3 regions of the Vibrio sp. PNB23_22_6 genome follow, and region 2 is predicted to be linked to each of the others. Evidence: predicted binding sites of a transcription regulator. Region 2 holds the regulator's gene; each other region holds the start of a gene.

Region 1 (6,162 bases), on a different contig from region 2:
CTTTTTGCGTTATTAAAGCAAATAAATATTATTTCAATTCTGTTCTAGAACAGTAATAAATTAAGCTCATTCACGCTTATATTCTGTCTTTCTAATTCCCTCTTCTCGCATCTCACCAGTATGCTAAATCTTGTTCTTCATCACGACGAACGTCTATTTTTCGACACTTATTGACGTTTAAGGTACGTTTATCTCAAGCCAAACTCATTACAGTTCAAATCAGTGTCTGAACATTCTTACTTAAGGCTTTTAACTTTGTAATTAGAGTAACGACAAAAGCCATCCCCAACTAATCGATTTTTCAGTGTAATTCCCTGATCCAGACTGCTCATTTATCCCAATTAAAATTTTTCTATTTGGACAATATAAAAAAGGCAGCCACTTGGCTGCCTGATAATTTAGAATGCGGAATCTACGCTTCTTGAGATGCTTTTTCGGCTTGCTTCGCTTTTTCTATCATTGGTGTAATTGTCGAGCCTTGAATTAAGATTGAAAAAACGACGACAGAGTAAGTCATGACTAAGATGATTTCTTTTACGTCGATGAGTTTATCTGGAATGACCCAAATACCCGATGGAATAGATAAAGCCATAGCAAGCGCTAGGCCACCACGTAATCCCCCCCAAGTTAAGATCTTCACTGACCAAGGGTTATATGTTCTAAAGCGTTTAAAGCCGACATAGGAAATAGCGACGCTCAAGTAACGTGCAGTTAGAACAAGTGGTACTGATACAGCCATCATGATCCAGTCTTCTTTGTGGAATTCAAATAGAAGCATTGACATACCAATGAGCAAAAATAGCACACCGTTTAGGAATTCATCTACCAATTCCCAGAAGTGATCAAGGTGATCCTCACTCTCTTTAGAGAAGCCAATAAAGCGTGTCCAATTCCCGATCATGATACCTGAAACCACCATAGCCAGTGGACCGGAAACATGTAGATATTCGGCTAAGGCATAGCCTGCCGTCGGAACACCTATGGTGAGTAGCAATTCCATTGAGTGGTCGTTTGTTGCACTGATTAAATAGTGAAAAATTACCCCTAGAACTAAGCCGTAAACAATACCCCCAATTGCTTCTTGAACAAATAGTAATGCTACGCTGCTTACGCTCGGTGCTTCTATTCCAAATGCGATGGTAAATATGGTCACGAAGAGCACTAGACCGAAACCGTCGTTGAATAAGGACTCACCTTCAATTTGGGTCGAAATACGCTTCGGTGCATTAAGTTTTTTGACGATCGCTAAGACTGCAATTGGGTCGGTTGGAGAAATAAGCGCGCCAAAAAGTAAGCAGTAGACGAGCTTGAATTGAATACCGATCAGTAGGCAGAAACCGTAGAGAACAAAACCGATGAAGAAAGTTGAGAAGAGAGTTGCGCCTAGAGCAAGTACTGTAATTTCCCATTTTTGGTCTTTGAGGTTAGGCAGTTTGACGCCTAAGCCACCCGCAAATAATAGAAATCCTAGGATCCCCTTAAGTAGAAAATCTTCAAAGTCGATGCTAGTGATGGTTCGTGTTGCGATATCTGTAAGCTGAAACCAATCATTTTGACCCGCGATGAGAATGAAGAGCGAAAGTATCATTGAGCCTGCGGTAATGGCTATGGTGGTTTGCATTTTTCCTATCTTGCTGTTTATAAAGGCAATTAGAATTGCTGCGGCAGATAGGAAACATAAAGTATGATAGACCGACATAGAGCCCTCTATTTGTAACTTTTTATGAATGGAAATTCTCGGCCTATGTTGGCTAAATAGCAAACATTTTTTCGTGATTTCTTTGTAACTTGAAATGGACGCTAAATAATCACTAATTCTATTTTTAGACGTCTAGACTCCTTTTGTTTGTGTGATAGGATGAGAAGATAATTAAAGGAATGAGGCTGTACTGTGGGAAGTAATGTAAGAGAGCAGATAGAAGCTCAATTGAAACAACGTATTTTGCTGATTGATGGTGGTATGGGTACCATGATTCAGGGTTACAAACTTGAAGAGCAAGACTATCGAGGTTTGCGTTTTGCAGATTGGCATTGTGACCTAAAAGGTAATAACGACTTGTTAGTGCTTACTCAGCCTCAATTGATTAAGGATATTCATAGCGCATACCTCGAAGCGGGTGCTGACATTCTCGAAACAAATACTTTTAATGCAACCTCTATTGCAATGGCTGACTACGAGATGGAAAGCCTGAGTGAGGAGATTAACTTCGCCGCGGCTAAGCTTGCTCGTGAGGTCGCCGATGAATGGACAACAAAGACGCCTAGTCGTCCCCGTTATGTTGCCGGTGTTCTTGGTCCGACAAACCGTACTTGTTCGATCTCTCCGGATGTAAACGATCCGGGCTACCGTAATGTTTCTTTCGATGAACTCGTTGAAGCTTACTCCGGATCAACTCGTGCGCTGATTAAAGGTGGTTCTGATCTTATTCTGATTGAAACTATCTTTGATACACTCAATGCGAAAGCGTGTGCCTTTGCGGTAGACAGTGTCTTTGAAGAACTAGGTGTTGAGTTACCAGTCATGATCTCCGGCACCATTACCGATGCGTCTGGTCGCACGCTTTCCGGTCAAACGACAGAAGCGTTCTATAACTCTCTGCGTCATGTAAACCCGCTTTCATTTGGCTTGAATTGTGCGCTTGGCCCTGATGAATTGCGCCCTTACGTAGAGGACCTTTCTCGCATTTCTGAATCTTTTATCTCAGCACACCCTAATGCTGGTCTACCAAACGCTTTTGGTGAGTATGACCTCTCGCCAGAAGATATGGCGATTCATGTTAAAGAGTGGGCGGAAAGTGGCTTCTTGAACCTGATTGGTGGCTGTTGCGGTACGACGCCAGAGCACATTCGCCATATGGCAATGGCAGTTGAAGGTGTGAAACCTCGTGATTTGCCTGAGCTTACGGTTGCGTGTCGTTTGTCCGGTCTTGAGCCTCTTACGATTGAAAATGAGACGCTGTTTATCAACGTGGGTGAACGTACTAACGTTACCGGTTCTGCTCGCTTTAAACGTCTGATCAAAGAAGAGCTCTACGATGAGGCTCTGGAAGTTGCTCGCCAGCAAGTTGAGAACGGCGCTCAGATCATCGATATCAACATGGATGAAGGTATGTTGGATGCAGAAGCCAGTATGGTTCGCTTTCTAAATCTATGTGCGTCTGAGCCAGAAATTTCCAAAGTTCCAATTATGGTCGACTCTTCCAAATGGGAAGTGATCGAAGCGGGTCTGAAGTGTATTCAGGGCAAAGGCATCGTGAACTCCATCTCTTTGAAAGAAGGGAAAGAGATGTTTGTTAAGCAAGCGAAGCTGATTCGTCGATATGGTGCTGCGGTTATCGTGATGGCATTTGATGAGGTTGGTCAGGCAGAAACGCGTGAGCGTAAGCTAGAGATCTGTACCAATGCTTATCGCATTTTGGTTGATGAAGTGGGCTTCCCGCCGGAAGATATTATCTTTGACCCGAACATTTTTGCGGTTGCGACGGGTATCGAAGAGCACAACAACTACGCAGTTGACTTCATTGAAGCGGTTGCAGATATTAAACGTGATTTACCACATGCGATGATCTCTGGTGGCGTGTCTAACGTTTCCTTCTCCTTCCGCGGTAATAACTACGTTCGAGAAGCGATTCACGCGGTGTTCCTATACCACTGTTTTAAAAATGGTATGGATATGGGTATCGTTAACGCGGGTCAGCTAGAAATCTACGATAATGTTCCAGACAAACTGCGTGAAGCGGTCGAGGATGTGGTGCTAAACCGTCGTGATGATTCAACTGAACGACTGCTCGATATTGCTGCTGAGTATGCAGATAAAGGTGTCGGAAAAGAAGATGATGCCTCTGCGCTTGAATGGCGTACCTGGACGGTAGAAAAACGTTTAGAGCATGCGCTGGTTAAAGGCATTACCGAGTTCATCGTAGAAGATACTGAAGAAGCTCGCCTTAATGCGTCCAAACCACTTGAAGTGATCGAAGGCCCTTTAATGGATGGTATGAACGTGGTTGGCGATCTATTTGGAGAAGGCAAGATGTTCCTTCCCCAAGTAGTAAAGTCGGCACGTGTTATGAAACAGGCAGTTGCTCACCTTGAGCCCTTCATTAACAAAGAAAAACTAGCCGGTTCATCCAACGGTAAGATCCTGCTTGCGACCGTTAAAGGTGATGTTCATGACATTGGTAAGAACATTGTTGGCGTGGTGCTGCAATGTAATAACTACGAGATCATCGATCTTGGCGTAATGGTACCGTGTGAAAAGATCCTGAAAGTGGCTAAAGAAGAGAATGTCGACATTATTGGCCTTTCTGGCTTGATCACGCCATCTCTGGACGAAATGGTTCATGTCGCAAAAGAGATGGAGCGTCTAGATTTTGAACTTCCACTTCTGATCGGTGGTGCGACCACATCAAAAGCGCATACTGCCGTTAAGATTGAGCAGAGCTACAAACACCCAGTAGTATACGTAAATAACGCTTCTCGTGCGGTAGGTGTGTGTACATCACTGCTATCAGATGAACGCCGTCCGGCTTTTGTTGAAAAATTGGATGAAGACTACGAACGCGTACGTGACCAACATAACCGCAAGAAGCCTCGTACCAAGCCTGTCACCTTAGAAGCCGCACGTGCTAATAAGGTTGCGATTGATTGGGAGGCGTATACACCACCTGTACCAATTAAACCAGGCATCCACATTTTTGAAGATTTTGATGTCGCTACTTTGCGTAAGTATATCGACTGGACGCCTTTCTTCATGACTTGGTCGTTAGTCGGCAAGTTCCCAACAATCTTTGACCATGTAGAAGTGGGCGAAGAAGCACTGCGTCTGTACAAAGATGCAAATGAGTTGCTTGATCGCGTTGAGCGTGAAGGGTTACTGAAAGCACGAGGTATGTGTGGTCTGTTTCCTGCGGCTAGTGTTGGCGATGATATTGAAGTTTACACAGATGAGTCACGCACCAACGTTGCTAAAGTGCTGCATAACTTACGTCAGCAGACAGAGAAACCAAAAGGCTTCAACTATTGTTTGTCTGATTATATTGCACCGAAAGAGTCTGGTAAGCATGATTGGATTGGTGCCTTTGCAGTAACGGGCGGTATTGGTGAGCGTGAACTTGCTGACGAATACAAAGCGCAAGGTGATGATTTCAATGCCATCATGATCCAAGCGGTGGCGGACCGTCTTGCAGAAGCGTTCGCAGAGTACCTACATGAGCGTGTACGTAAAGAGATTTGGGGTTACGCTGCGGATGAAGAGCTGTCGAATGAAGAACTGATTCGTGAAAAATACCAAGGCATTCGACCAGCTCCGGGTTATCCGGCATGCCCTGAGCATACTGAGAAAGGACCGCTATGGGAACTGATGAATGTTGAAGAAAACATTGGTATGTCACTGACAACAAATTACGCGATGTACCCAGGAGCGTCCGTATCGGGTTGGTACTTCTCGCACCCTGATTCTCGTTACTTTGCGATTGCTCAGATCCAAGAGGATCAGCTACAAAGCTACGCTGATCGAAAAGGTTGGGATAGGATCGAAGCAGAAAAGTGGTTAGGTCCTAACATTAACGGTTAATCGACTCAGATAGAAACAACAAGGGCTGCGATGTGTAGCTCTTGTTGTTTCTTGGTGAATTAAAGTTTTATCGTTGAGTTAAAGCGTTCTTACTGTTCAAACAGCTCTGTATGCAGTTTTTGGATCGCTTGACGTGATACTGACTCGTGGACAAGGAAGCACAGGTTATGTGGGCTTGCTCCGTAACAGATCATACGTAGGTTGAAGTCTTCTAACGTGCCAAACACTTGCTTCGCGTAGCCTTTGCTTTCACTCATATTGTTACCAATCAGAGCGACAAGACATAGGTCGTGTTCCACTTCTACTTTACATAGTTCTTCAAGTTCCTCGCGTGCCGCTTGTGGTAATTGAGGTGCACCGCCTGACGTGTCTGTTTGATCAAGGGTGAGTGATACACTGATTTCAGATGTGGTGATCAGATCGACAGATATTTTGTGTTTCGCTAGGATCTCAAATACCTTCGCTAAGAAGCCGTAGGCGTGGAACATGTTTGCGCTGCGCAGTGTCACCATGGTTTGGTTACAGCGCAGAGCAAGTGCACGGAATAAAGGTGAGCTTTCCACTTGATGACGGATCCATGTACCGCCTTT
Region 2 (6,162 bases):
GGAAGCTAAGGCTTCCCTTTTTTATATCGTTTTTGGGTTAGTGATGATAACCATTCCACTCATTATTTAATCATTATTTGCGGTATTGTCATTATTACCCCCATCCTGCTGTTTTTTTAAACATAACATCTCCTCACGCACGATTTCATTTTCTCGCTCCTTATTACGTATTTGAACGGTTTATAAGCTCACCAAAGTGCAGTGCTTAATCCACTGGGGCTACCAGTATTTGCTCTTTGCTCTACGTTTTTATGTTTTTGAAGCAACTACTACCCTTTAAATCAGGTATTAAGTACAAATGTCTGGTCTAATCTCTTTTATTTTCCCATTTTTTAAAGATATAGCTCGCAATCTTGCCTATGAAGATTGATTTCTATACATTAAGATTTATCCCCCTTACCCAAAAACCATAAAAAGAGAAACGACCCATGTCTGAAGACACTCGCCAAGAACTGACCCCAGAAGAAGAACGCCGCCAACAAGCATTGGATTACCACGCATACCCAACGCCAGGAAAGATTGCGGTTGAACTGACCAAGCCTGCAGAAACGGCGAACGATCTTGCATTAGCATATAGCCCAGGTGTTGCTGAGCCAGTGCGTGAAATCGCGCAAAATGCCGATAACGTTTACAAGTATACGGCGAAAGGTAATATGGTTGCGGTGATCTCTAACGGCACGGCGATTCTAGGATTGGGTAATCTTGGTCCACTGGCTTCTAAGCCTGTGATGGAAGGTAAAGCGCTGTTGTTTAAGCGTTTTGCGGGGTTGGATTCGATTGATATCGAAGTAAAACATCGTACTATTGATGAGTTTGTCGACACGGTAGCAAACATTGCCGATACCTTTGGTGGCATTAATTTAGAAGACATCAAAGCCCCCGATTGTTTTGAGATCGAAAAGCGCTTGATCGAGCGTTGTGACGTACCGGTATTCCATGACGATCAACATGGTACGGCGATTGTTACGGCTGCAGGTATGCTGAATGCAATCGAGTTACAAGGTAAGAAGCTTGAAGAATCTACCATCGTTTGTCTTGGTGCTGGCGCAGCGGCAGTGGCCTGTATGGAGCTGTTGATTAAGTGTGGCGCAATGCGTGAGAAGATCTATATGTTGGATCGTAAAGGGGTGATTCATACACGTCGTGATGACCTAAATGAATACAAACAGTTATTTGCGAACAATACGGATAAGCGCACGCTGGAAGACGTGATTGAAGGGGCTGATCTATTCTTGGGTGTGTCAGGTCCAAACCTATTGCCAGCAGAAGCGCTGAAGCTAATGGGCGATAAACCGGTCGTATTTGCATGTTCAAACCCGGATCCAGAGATCAAGCCGGAACTCGCGCATGAAGTGCGTGATGACTTGATCATGGGTACTGGTCGTAGTGACTACCCGAACCAAGTAAACAACGTATTGTGCTTCCCATTCATCTTCCGTGGTGCGCTTGATGTACGTGCAAGCGAGATTAACGATGAAATGAAGTTAGCGGCAGTAGGTGCAATTCGTGAACTAGCAAAAGAGCCAGTACCAGAAGCAGTATTGAAAGCGGCAGGTGTGGACAAGCTTGAATTTGGTACGGACTACATCATTCCTAAACCGATGGATCCTCGTTTGTTGCCACGCGTAGCAAAAGCGGTTGCTCAAGCTGCCGTTGATTCAGGTGTTGCTCGTATTGAAATACCAGAAAATTACATGGCAGAGTAACGATCTCATAGAAGAAAGTCGTTGGAATAAAAAAGGGATGCGATTGCGTCCCTTTTTTATTGTTTCTGAAACGAGCCCCGATGCCGCTTCTGAACGATGGCAAATTTGTAAGCAATTATTCTTCGTCAAATGCTTCGAATTCGATGCCCATTGCCGTCATTAGCGCTTTTGCTTCCGTTGGGATATCGTCTGGACGATCTTTTCGTAAGTCTTCATCCGTTGGTAGTGGTTGCCCTGTGTAAGCATGTAAGAAAGCCTCACAAAGCAGCTCACTGTTGGTTGCATGGCGTAAGTTATTGATCTGACGGCGAGTTCGCTCATCAGTCAGCACTTTCAAAACTTTTAGCGGGATAGATACGGTAATCTTTTTTACTTGTTCGCTTTTTTTACCGTGCTCTGCATACGGGCTAATGTATTCGCCATTCCAGTCAGCCATTGCACACCTTCATTCATATAATAAGTTGAAAAATAAATATAGGTGCTGATTTTAGCTGCATTTACCGCCATAAGCAAAGACATATAGACGTCTGGAGGTATTGACGTCCTAATTTTAGACAAGTAAAGTGAGGTTAACAGTCAGGGAAGAGTGTTAATCAATCGAATAAGATAGGTTAGATATAGCGCATTCCCACTCAGATGTCACCAGCCGTGAAAGGATACCCCCATGAGCACCTATAAGCCTGCGACCATTGCTGTACGCACTGGTATTGAGTCAGACAGTCAGTACCACGCTGTTGTTCCACCCATCTACCTTTCTACTAACTATGGCTTTCCCGCTTTTGGAGAAGTTCCTCAGTACGATTATACCCGTTCAGGAAATCCGAACCGAGGCTTACTAGAGAAAGCTCTATATGAATTAGAATCTGGTAAAGGTGCGGTGGTAACCAACTGTGGCACTTCTGCACTTAACCTTTGGGTTTCAGCTTTCTTAGGCCCTGATGACCTCATTGTTGCTCCACATGACTGCTACGGTGGTACCTATCGTTTGTTTAATACTCGTGCAAATAAAGGTGATTTCAAGGTTCAGTTTGTTGACCAGTCTGACGAGCAGGCACTGAATATTGCACTTGAGCAAAAGCCCAAATTGATCTTGTTAGAAACGCCATCTAACCCGTTGGTTCGCGTGGTGGATATCGCGGCTATATGTGAAAAAGCCCAAAAAGTGGGGGCTTTAGTAGCGGTCGACAATACCTTTTTGACTCCGGTGTGCCAAAAGCCTTTAGAACTGGGCGCAGACTTTGTGATTCACTCAACGACAAAGTACATCAATGGGCATTCAGATGTCATTGGTGGTGTGGTGATCACTAAGAGTGAAGCGCATGCTGAAGAGTTGGCGTGGTGGGGGAACTGCATTGGCGCGACGGGAACACCATTCGATAGTTACATGACATTAAGAGGAATTCGTACGTTGGGTGCCCGAATGCGAGTTCATGAAGAAAGTTCACTCGCTGTGTTGGGCTATCTTCAAACGCACTCGTTGGTGGCGAAGATTTATCACCCTAGCCTGCCAGAACATCCGGGTCATGATATTGCGAAGCGACAGCAATCTGGCTTTGGTTCAATGCTGAGCTTTGAATTCGCCGGTTCGTTTGAACAGCTAAAAGTATTTGTGAAAGAGCTGGAATTGTTCTCTTTAGCTGAGTCTTTAGGGGGGGTAGAAAGTCTAATTTGTCATCCAGCTTCCATGACTCACCGTGCAATGGGGGAAACGGCATTAGCAGAAGCGGGCGTATCTCAACAGTTATTGCGCTTGTCTGTTGGTCTTGAAGATGCACAAGATTTGATTGCTGATCTTGAGCAAGCCTTCGCGAAAGCAGCGCAGTAATTAGGGGGAGAAAGTCATGAGGGTACAACGTCAGCTACACAAGTTTGGAGGCAGTAGTCTAGCCAACTCCGAGTGCTACTTACGTGTGGTTGGGATTCTTAAAGAGTATTCGGCAGAGAATGATTTAGTCGTGGTATCTGCGGCAGGTAAAACGACGAATCGGCTTATTGACTTTTTAGAAGGGTTAGATAAAGACGGCCGCATTGCTCATGAAGCCTTGCAAAGTTTGCGACAGTTCCAAACCGAGTTGGTGGAAGCTTTGCTGGAAGGCGAAGCGCAGGTGCAATTAATTGCTTCTCTGCAAGATGAATTCAGTACATTAGCAGAGTTGTCGGCTCCACTAACGGAAGCACAAAAAGCCGCAGTGCTAGGGCATGGTGAGGTGTGGTCCTCACGCTTACTTGCTGCCTTGTTATCACAGTACGATTTGCCAGCAGTCGCGCAGGATGCACGAGCATTTTTACGAGCTGATGCCGGGACTCAACCAGAAGTAGACTGTGCACGATCTTATCCACCAATTAAAACGGTACTTACGCAGAACAGTCACAAGCGAATCATTATTACAGGTTTTATGGCGCAAAATGAATCTGGCGAGACGGTCTTACTTGGCCGGAATGGCTCAGACTACTCTGCAACGGTGATTGGCGCTCTGGCAGAAGTGAGTATGGTGACCATATGGAGTGATGTTCCAGGCGTATACAGTGCAGACCCTCGTTTGGTGTCGGATGCTTGTCTACTCCCTTTGCTGCGCTTGGATGAAGCGAGTGAACTCGCTCGCTTGGCGGCTCCGGTGTTACATAGTCGAACGCTTCAGCCTGTTGCGCAGAGCGCAATGGATTTGAATCTTAAATGCAGCTATGAACCAGAGTCGGGTTCGACACGTATTGAGCGTGTATTGGCTTCGGGGCGAGGGGCTAAAATCATTACATCGCTGGATGAAGTGCTGTTGGTTCAGTTAGCCTTTCTCCATGGTCATGACTTTGAACGTGCACAGAAAGAGGTTTTGCGGGCTCTAAAACGTGCTCAACTAGAACCTTTAGCGTATGAAGCTCAATCGGATCAACAAACGCTGCGCTTAGCGTACACAGCTGAAATTGCCAGTGGAGTACTGACGTACTTGCAAGAGCTAGCAGTAGAAGCTGAAATCAAGCTCAAGGAAGGCTATTCCCTATTGGCTGCGGTGGGCGCTGGGGTGACAAAAAATGCCAGTCACTGTTTCGGTTTCTATCAGCAATTAAAACACGCGCCAGTTGAATTTATCTCTGAAACTGAATCTGGCTTGAGCCTGGTGGCGGTATTACGTTGCGCAGGAGTGGCAGAGCTCGTGCAAGGTATCCATAGTCAGTTATTCCAAGCCCAAAAGCGCGTCGCGGTTGCGCTGTGTGGTAAGGGGAATATTGGCTCTAGTTGGTTACGACTTTTTTCAGCGCAAAAAAGAGAGCTAGAAAAGCGACATGGTATGAGCTTCGATTTGGTTGCAGTGGTTGATAGCCAAACGTATTGGTTTGATGATCAAGGCATTGACGCGGCCGTGGTCGCACAGCGTTTTGAGGATGAGGGAATTTGCAACGATGGGAGTTGGCTAACGCGACTTGGGGAACTTCAACATTATGATGAAGCCGTGGTATTGGATGTCACGGCAAGCAAAGAGTTAGCTGAACGTTATGTTGAGATTGCTCAGCAAGGCATTCACCTGATCTCCGCAAATAAGATCGCAGGTTCGATTGACAGCCAGTACTACCACCAAGTACAAAATGCCTTTGCTAAAATTGGCCGCCATTGGTTGTACAACGCGACGGTTGGTGCAGGTCTACCAATTAACCATACCGTTCGAGATTTACGTGAAAGCGGTGATGACATTGTCGCGCTATCGGGCATTTTCTCCGGCACACTATCTTGGTTATTCCAGCAGTTTGATGGCTCAGTACCGTTCGTAGAGCTGGTAGATTTAGCGTGGCAACAAGGTTTGACCGAGCCTGACCCTCGTTCTGACCTCGATGGTTCTGACGTGGTGCGTAAGTTGGTTATCTTAGCCCGAGAATCTGGTTTGGACATTGAACCAGAGAGTGTGAAAGTGGAATCCCTTGTGCCAGAAGAATTGCGAGAATTGAGCCTAGACGCTTTCTTCGACCAAGGCGATAGCCTAAGCGAGATTCTGCAAGAGCGTTTAACCAAGGCGCAGAAAAACGACCAAGTGTTGCGTTACGTCGCTCGTTTAGAGCGCAACGGCAAGGCAACGGTGGGTGTCGAAGCGTTATCACGTGAGCATGCTCTGGCGAACTTGCTGCCGTGTGACAACATCTTCGCGATTGAAAGCAAATGGTACAAAGACAATCCATTAGTGATTCGAGGTCCTGGTGCGGGACGTGAAGTGACCGCCGGCGCGATTCAATCCGACCTTAATCGCCTAGCTGGTTTGTTTTAAATTATTCCAAGCCAATTTTTGCGAACGATAACAAAACCTCGGACTGCTTCCGGGGTTTTTTATTGTCTCGATAATGCCATACTGAATTGCAGAGTTAGGTTACGGAGTTGCCGCAAAGAAACTTGAACTATCCTCATTGTTAACTTGAGAAAAATTCATAATCACAAGGTTGACATTAAATCGTATTCAATACATTCTGTAGACAT
Region 3 (6,162 bases), on a different contig from region 2:
TTCTAAGCATTACACCTTCGCTGTTAGCCCAAAAACGCGTCACCCAGTGCGTAGCAAAGCCTTAATCGACTTTCTAGACAGCGCACACATCGAAGCGGTACTGTTGTCTAACTCCCCAACGAGTACGTTCAGTTGGTTTAGTGCTGAGAACTATGGTGCCCAAGCGTTAACCATGGAGCTGGGACGTGTGGCTCGCATTGGTGAAAATGACCTGGATAGGCTAACCGCATTCGACTTGTCTTTGCGCAATCTACTTGCCGAAGCGCAAGCTGAACACTTATCGAAACCTTGCATCAAGTACCGTGTCAGCCGCTCTATTGTTCGCTTGCACGAAGACTTCGATTTCATGTTTGATGACAACGTCGAGAACTTTACGTCGTTTGTGCACGGTGAAGTATTTGGCCATGATGGTGATAAGCCGCTGATGGCGAAGAATGATAATGAAGCGATTGTATTTCCGAATCGCCGTGTCGCGATCGGTCAACGCGCTGCATTAATGGTATGTGAAGTGAAGACTCGCTTTGAAGATGGCGAATTAGTCTACGATTGATGCCAAATAACCCTAGGTATTGGCAATTAAGACGACTAAGTCGTTTGCAATTTACCGAGGCTTAACTGTAAGGTTAAGCCTTGTTTGTATTTATCGGCTACTATGGATTTTCAACAACTTATCCTAAACAAGGAGCGCCGCTGGCAGCGTAATCTTTTAATCATGTCAGTGATTCTCGTTCTGCTCTCTGCCATTCACCTGATGGTAGGAGAGGTTTTTCTTTCTCCTTTTCAATCTCTCTCAACATTTGAACAAAAACTCTTGTTGGATTTGCGTTTGCCGCGTCTTGTCTCTGCTGCCATTATTGGCGCAGCACTGGCCGTCTCTGGTGCAACGCTGCAAGTACTGCTTGGTAACGTATTAGCCGAACCGGGCGTGCTTGGGATCTCTGGTGGTGCGAGTTTGGCGATGGTGTTCGCCATGTTTGCCTTGCCCGTTTTACCTTCACCAATGATCTTTATGTTGGCAGCCATTGCCGGCTCAATGCTGTTTACGGTCATATTAGTTGGCATTGCGAGGGCGATGCATTTGACGACCGCGCGTCTACTCCTTGTTGGTGTGGCATTAGGTATTTTATCTAGCGCTATCGTAACTTGGGCATTCTACTTCAGCGATGATTTGAGTTTACGCCAGTTAATGTACTGGTTGATGGGCAGTATTGGTGGTGCGAGTTGGTATCAGCACTCCGTGACATTAGTGCTGCTACCAGTATTGATTTGGTTGTGCAGCAAAGGCAAACCGTTAGATAAGCTGATGCTTGGTGAGATTCACGCGACCCAGTTAGGTATCGATGTACACCAAATGCGTTGGAAATTGATCTTTGCTATTTCAATTTTGGTTGGAGGTTCTGTCGCACTGGGCGGCATCATCAGCTTTGTCGGTTTGGTTGTTCCCCATTTACTACGTTTAGCGTTTGGTACTGAAAATCGTTATCTCTTGCCATTGTCGGCGATTTCTGGTGCGGCGCTATTAGTGTTGGCGGATATCGGTGCGAGATTGCTATTAGATTCTGCCGAGCTGCCACTTGGGGTGATGACAACGACGATTGGCGCGCCTATTTTTATTTGGATGTTGGTGAAAAGCCATGATGCACGTTAAGCACATTACCGTCGGTAATCGACTTTTGCCACTTTCATTTGAATGTAAAGCAGGGGAGGTAGTGCATGTTGTCGGACCAAATGGCTCGGGAAAAAGTACTCTATTGGGCGCGATTTCTGGTACGTTACCCCATCGCGAGCTCGTGAAGGGGGAAGTGATGATTGATGGTAAAGATCTGCTAGCCATGCCACTGCCAGAACAAGCACACCTGCGAGGCTATTTGTGTCAACAATCTAGACCAGCGTTTAATATCGACGTATTCCAATACCTTGCCTTATCTTTACCAAGTGGCACCAATATTGCTGATTCTAATATTACTCAGAGCAAAGTGCGTGATGCCTTAAACATGGTTGTGGCATTAGTTCAGCTACAAGATAAGCTTCATCGCAGTATTCAAACGTTGTCTGGTGGTGAGTGGCAACGCGTGCGTTTGGCAGGCGTATGCTTGCAAGTGTGGCGAACCATTAATCCTTTTTCTCAGCTACTGATTTTGGATGAACCCGCCGCGCCATTAGATATTGCGCAAGAAGGTTTGCTCTATCAACTGATAAACGCAGTGGCAGCACAAGACATTGCCGTCTTGGTTGCCAATCACGATTTGAATCGAACATTAAGGCATGCAGATAAAGTGCTACTGTTGAGTAACGGCGTCCTTTATTCATCTGGTACGGCTGATGAAGTATTAACCCAAGAGGGGTTGGGTGAGGTGTTTAAAACGCCAGTGAGAAAGGTGCTGTTAGAGAGCAAGCCGTATCTTATCTTTGAATAACGCTTTAGACCGTTTCTCACGAGTTAACCTGAACTCAGGTTAACTTATCCAATTGCTTTTGGTATTTTTGCTCCAATACTCTATTACCAGCTTCCCGCTCAAGCTCGACCATTAGTTGAAGAGAAGGTCGCTTAACGCCATACATTTGATTAAATCGCATTAAGCGAAGGCGTGCATCGGTGTAGTTTCCGCTATCAATCTCGAGCTTAGCTAATTGTAGAATCGATTTCGGGCGATGAGGATCATGATCAATAGCACGAGAGAAGTAGTATTTTGCCTTGTCTGGATTATTTGATTTTAACGCGCAGAACCCTGCGTTTTCATAACTTGCGGGAATGAGGTAGTAATAGGGCTGTTGGATCGCGCGATTGAACATTTGGTCTGCTTGTGGGAAATCGCCTCGTTTGCACAGGAAAGTCCCGTAATTGTTTAGAACATTTCCGTTATTGCTGTGTTGACGCAGGGAACGCTTATATATGTTTTCAGCTTTGCTATCTTCGCCCACCACCTCATAGTAATGGGCCATGGAGAGTTGTGCGCGGTAGTAGTTTGGCGCGTGCGTCAGTGCTTGCTGTAAGTTGTCGTGTGCCCGGATCATGCTACCACTGTTTAAATAACCAAGCCCAAGGGCAATACGGGATTCTGCCATAGTGACAGGATCGGCCTCAACGACTGGACCGTTCTCGTTTACTGTTACACAGCCGACGACGCCTAACTGACTGATCAGCAATAACGTACCAAGTTTTGTGAGCTTCATTTTTCATTCCCCATCCCTGAACCTTTTTGCATGATATGGATTACTAAACGAAAACCCATGCAGGATAAATGACAATGCGATCGGGCTTGCAAACTGGTATGAAAAAGCCGCCAACTGGCGGCTGAGTTCACAATCTCTAAATAACTTCTCTAATCATCTTTGGTAAAGGCGGACTCGCTGAAATGGTCGAGATCGTAAGGTGTTTGTTGGTAAACACAGTAGTTCAACCAGTTAGAGAACAGTAAGTGTCCGTGACTGCGCCAACTCGCAAACGGCGGGTTGTCAGGGTTATTGTTAGGATAGTAATTGACGGGCATGGCAGGTTCCATCCCTTCACTTAAGTCACGAATATATTCATTGTGTAGTGTATGAGAGTCGTATTCTGGATGACCAGTCACAAACACATTTCGTTTGTCTTTCGTGGTAGCCAAGTATACGCCTGCGACATCGGATGTCGCTAAGATATCAAGGTCGGTATGCGTTTCGAGAAACTCAAGTGAAAAGTCCGCATAGCGAGAATGGGGCGCTAAGAATGAATCGTCGAAGCCTCTCAACACAGGGTGGTAAGTGTTGTGAATTTTATGATGATATACCCCGGAGAGTTTTTCTTTGCGTGTTTTCTTCGGCAAATCGTAAAGCAGTTTTAAGCCGGCTTGCGCCGCCCAACAGACATAAAGTGTCGATGTCACATGGTCTTTCGCCCATTCCATGATGGTTTTGAGATGATCCCAATAGATAACGTCTTCAAACTGAACGAGGCCAAGTGGTGCTCCTGTGATGATCATACCATCGAAGTTTTTGTCTTTGACCATTTCAAATTGACGATAGAAAGTGTCTAAATGCTTTGTTGGGGTATTTTTACTCGGGCGGTTATCAATGCGCAGCAGTTCAACATTCACTTGCAGAGGGCTGTTTGAAAGCAGGCGCAGAAACTGAGTTTCTGTTTCAATTTTCTTTGGCATTAAATTGAGAATAAGCACTCGGAGTGGACGGATTTCCTGACTTGCCGCGCGGCTCTCGCTCATCACAAAGATGTTTTCTGTCCTTAAAACATCGGTAGCGGGTAGTTGATCTGGAATTCTAATTGGCACGGCTTTCTCCCTAAGCTTAACTTTAGACGTCTATACATCTAAAGTTAACGCAATTAATGCCGATTGTCGATACGCAAATGGCTATGATGCGTACGAAGGGGCTGTGGTGTGCGCTTCATGTTAAATCATCAAGTGTGATGGCTCCAATGTTTCTGATTACATCATATTGCAACGTTTGATTTGTATTTGGTGCACGTTATGAAAACAGACTACTATAATTTTATCATCCTGACAGCAGCTAGAAATTAAAGGCTCTTCGGTACTACGCTAGTATTAATATCGTCAGTGGAGGACGTTATGTTCGGTCTTTTTAAAAAGAAAGAGAAAATTCAGAGCATTGCTCAGCAAGTGCCTACGGTTTTATTGCGCTCATTTGGAGATAAAAGTACTTATACACCAGAAGAAATCGATCAGGCGCTTTATGAATTCGGGTATGACAAACACAATGACATTTGTCGATTTCACTATGCTTACGGTATGTTTACCTGTCAGGATAATTATGAGCGTCTAGGATTGACGGAAGAGCTTGGTAATTATGGGCACTTTCAGAGAGAAATAGGTAAGATGCTGCTCAATACGCCGGAGCCAATTGACATGCAAATCTATTTTGCTATCGCGCAACAGCAACAATAAGTCAGGGTTGGTTGAGGTATTTGTTCGAACATGAACGCCGCTTAGCTGGCAGAACATTATTACCTGCTAAAATTTGACTTACATCACCTTTTTATGTTCGGCCATGCGGATTTGCTTATCATGCGCTATTCAGAGACTCCGATATTTCATCGAGTATATATTTGATTGCGCGTTGATTGTTTATGTTCAAAATGCTTGTTGCCATGCCTCCTATGATTTCTTTGCCTCTTGCAATCGTATGTGAAGTGATTGCCACTTCTTATATTCCTAAGACCGAACAGTTCACTCAAATGATGCCAAGTAAGTTGGTACGAATTGGTTATGGCATTGCATTTTTCTTACTATCTGTCACCGTGAAAAGCATGCCTGTCGGGATCGTGTATGTTAACTGGACTGGGGTAGGAATTGTTCTGGTCGGGACAGTCGGTTATCTCCTTTATGGGCAAAAACTCGATTTGGCTGGCATTGTAGGACAGTGATAAACAGCAGGTATATAGACAAAAATGGTCTGTATTTACACAAAAATAAAGAGAAAGTTTGGGCGATGCTTCTCTATTGATGTAAACGTTAGTGTTGGTGAAAACTGCACAAAGCTAATACAGAAAAATATATCAATGAATGTGTATACCCAAGTAACCTCAAGATGCTTGGCTCAGTGAGAATGACTTGGTTTGAAGGCGAGGCAACAGAGGGAGAATATGGTCTTCCTGAAAGGAAAGGTCTGCCCTTATCATGATTACACCGAGCACTAGATAGCGGTGGAGTTTCAATCTTACAAGCGAGTGTTGGCTAAACCAATACCAAAAAAGATGAACAAACCACCACTGATATAGTTAAGCCATTTGCTGGTTTTTGATGCCGTGAGCATCGCTTTTACTTTGCTCGCGAAAAAAATCACAAATAAAAACCAACTTGCGACAATACAGGCTTGAAGCATACCTAACATCATACTTTGTTCAAGAATATGGGTAGGCTGAACGAATTGAGGAAAGATTGATAAGTAAAATAGCACGATTTTTGGATTGAGAAGATTCGTGAGTAACCCTTTTACAAACGCTTGCTTAAGTGTTTGTTTCTCGATTTTTCGGTCAAGCTTGAGCTTTTGTTCAGCCATCTTGAGCCCGCTTTTAAGATTGTTGAGACCTAGCCAGATTAAATAAGCAACCCCTATCCATTTGAATGCATTGAATGCCACGGCAGATTGAGAAAGAAGCAAACTTAGGCCCTTTGCGGAAATAAAAGCATGGATAAGAAAACCAAGCCA

Evidence for each region. Region 2 encodes MetJ, which represses methionine synthesis genes. Its sites were predicted from a motif close to TTAGACNTNTANANGTCTAA; they were not measured.
Region 1: the regulator MetJ is predicted to act here: its motif matches at 1,824-1,843, upstream of metH (methionine synthase).
Region 3: the regulator MetJ is predicted to act here: its motif matches at 4,288-4,307, upstream of metA (homoserine O-acetyltransferase MetA).

Annotation. Positions count from the first base shown of each region.
Region 1 covers NZ_JBNFXP010000019.1:80,574-86,735, reverse strand. The annotation lists gene ACVA54_RS14875 (cation:proton antiporter) at 413-1,699, opposite strand; gene metH (methionine synthase) at 1,892-5,572, shown strand; gene lysC (lysine-sensitive aspartokinase 3) at 5,662-6,162, opposite strand, start outside.
Region 2 covers NZ_JBNFXP010000028.1:43,812-49,973, reverse strand. The annotation lists gene ACVA54_RS17410 (malic enzyme-like NAD(P)-binding protein) at 429-1,706, shown strand; gene metJ (met regulon transcriptional regulator MetJ) at 1,822-2,142, opposite strand; gene ACVA54_RS17400 (O-succinylhomoserine (thiol)-lyase) at 2,371-3,531, shown strand; gene ACVA54_RS17395 (bifunctional aspartate kinase/homoserine dehydrogenase II) at 3,548-5,956, shown strand.
Region 3 covers NZ_JBNFXP010000004.1:49,700-55,861, forward strand. The annotation lists gene ACVA54_RS04710 (succinylglutamate desuccinylase) at 1-550, shown strand, start outside; gene btuC (vitamin B12 ABC transporter permease BtuC) at 653-1,648, shown strand; gene btuD (vitamin B12 ABC transporter ATP-binding protein BtuD) at 1,635-2,417, shown strand; gene pilW (type IV pilus biogenesis/stability protein PilW) at 2,452-3,174, opposite strand; gene metA (homoserine O-acetyltransferase MetA) at 3,324-4,265, opposite strand; gene ACVA54_RS04735 (hypothetical protein) at 4,563-4,898, shown strand; gene ACVA54_RS04740 (DMT family transporter) at 5,081-5,377, shown strand; gene ACVA54_RS04745 (LysE family translocator) at 5,671-6,162, opposite strand, start outside.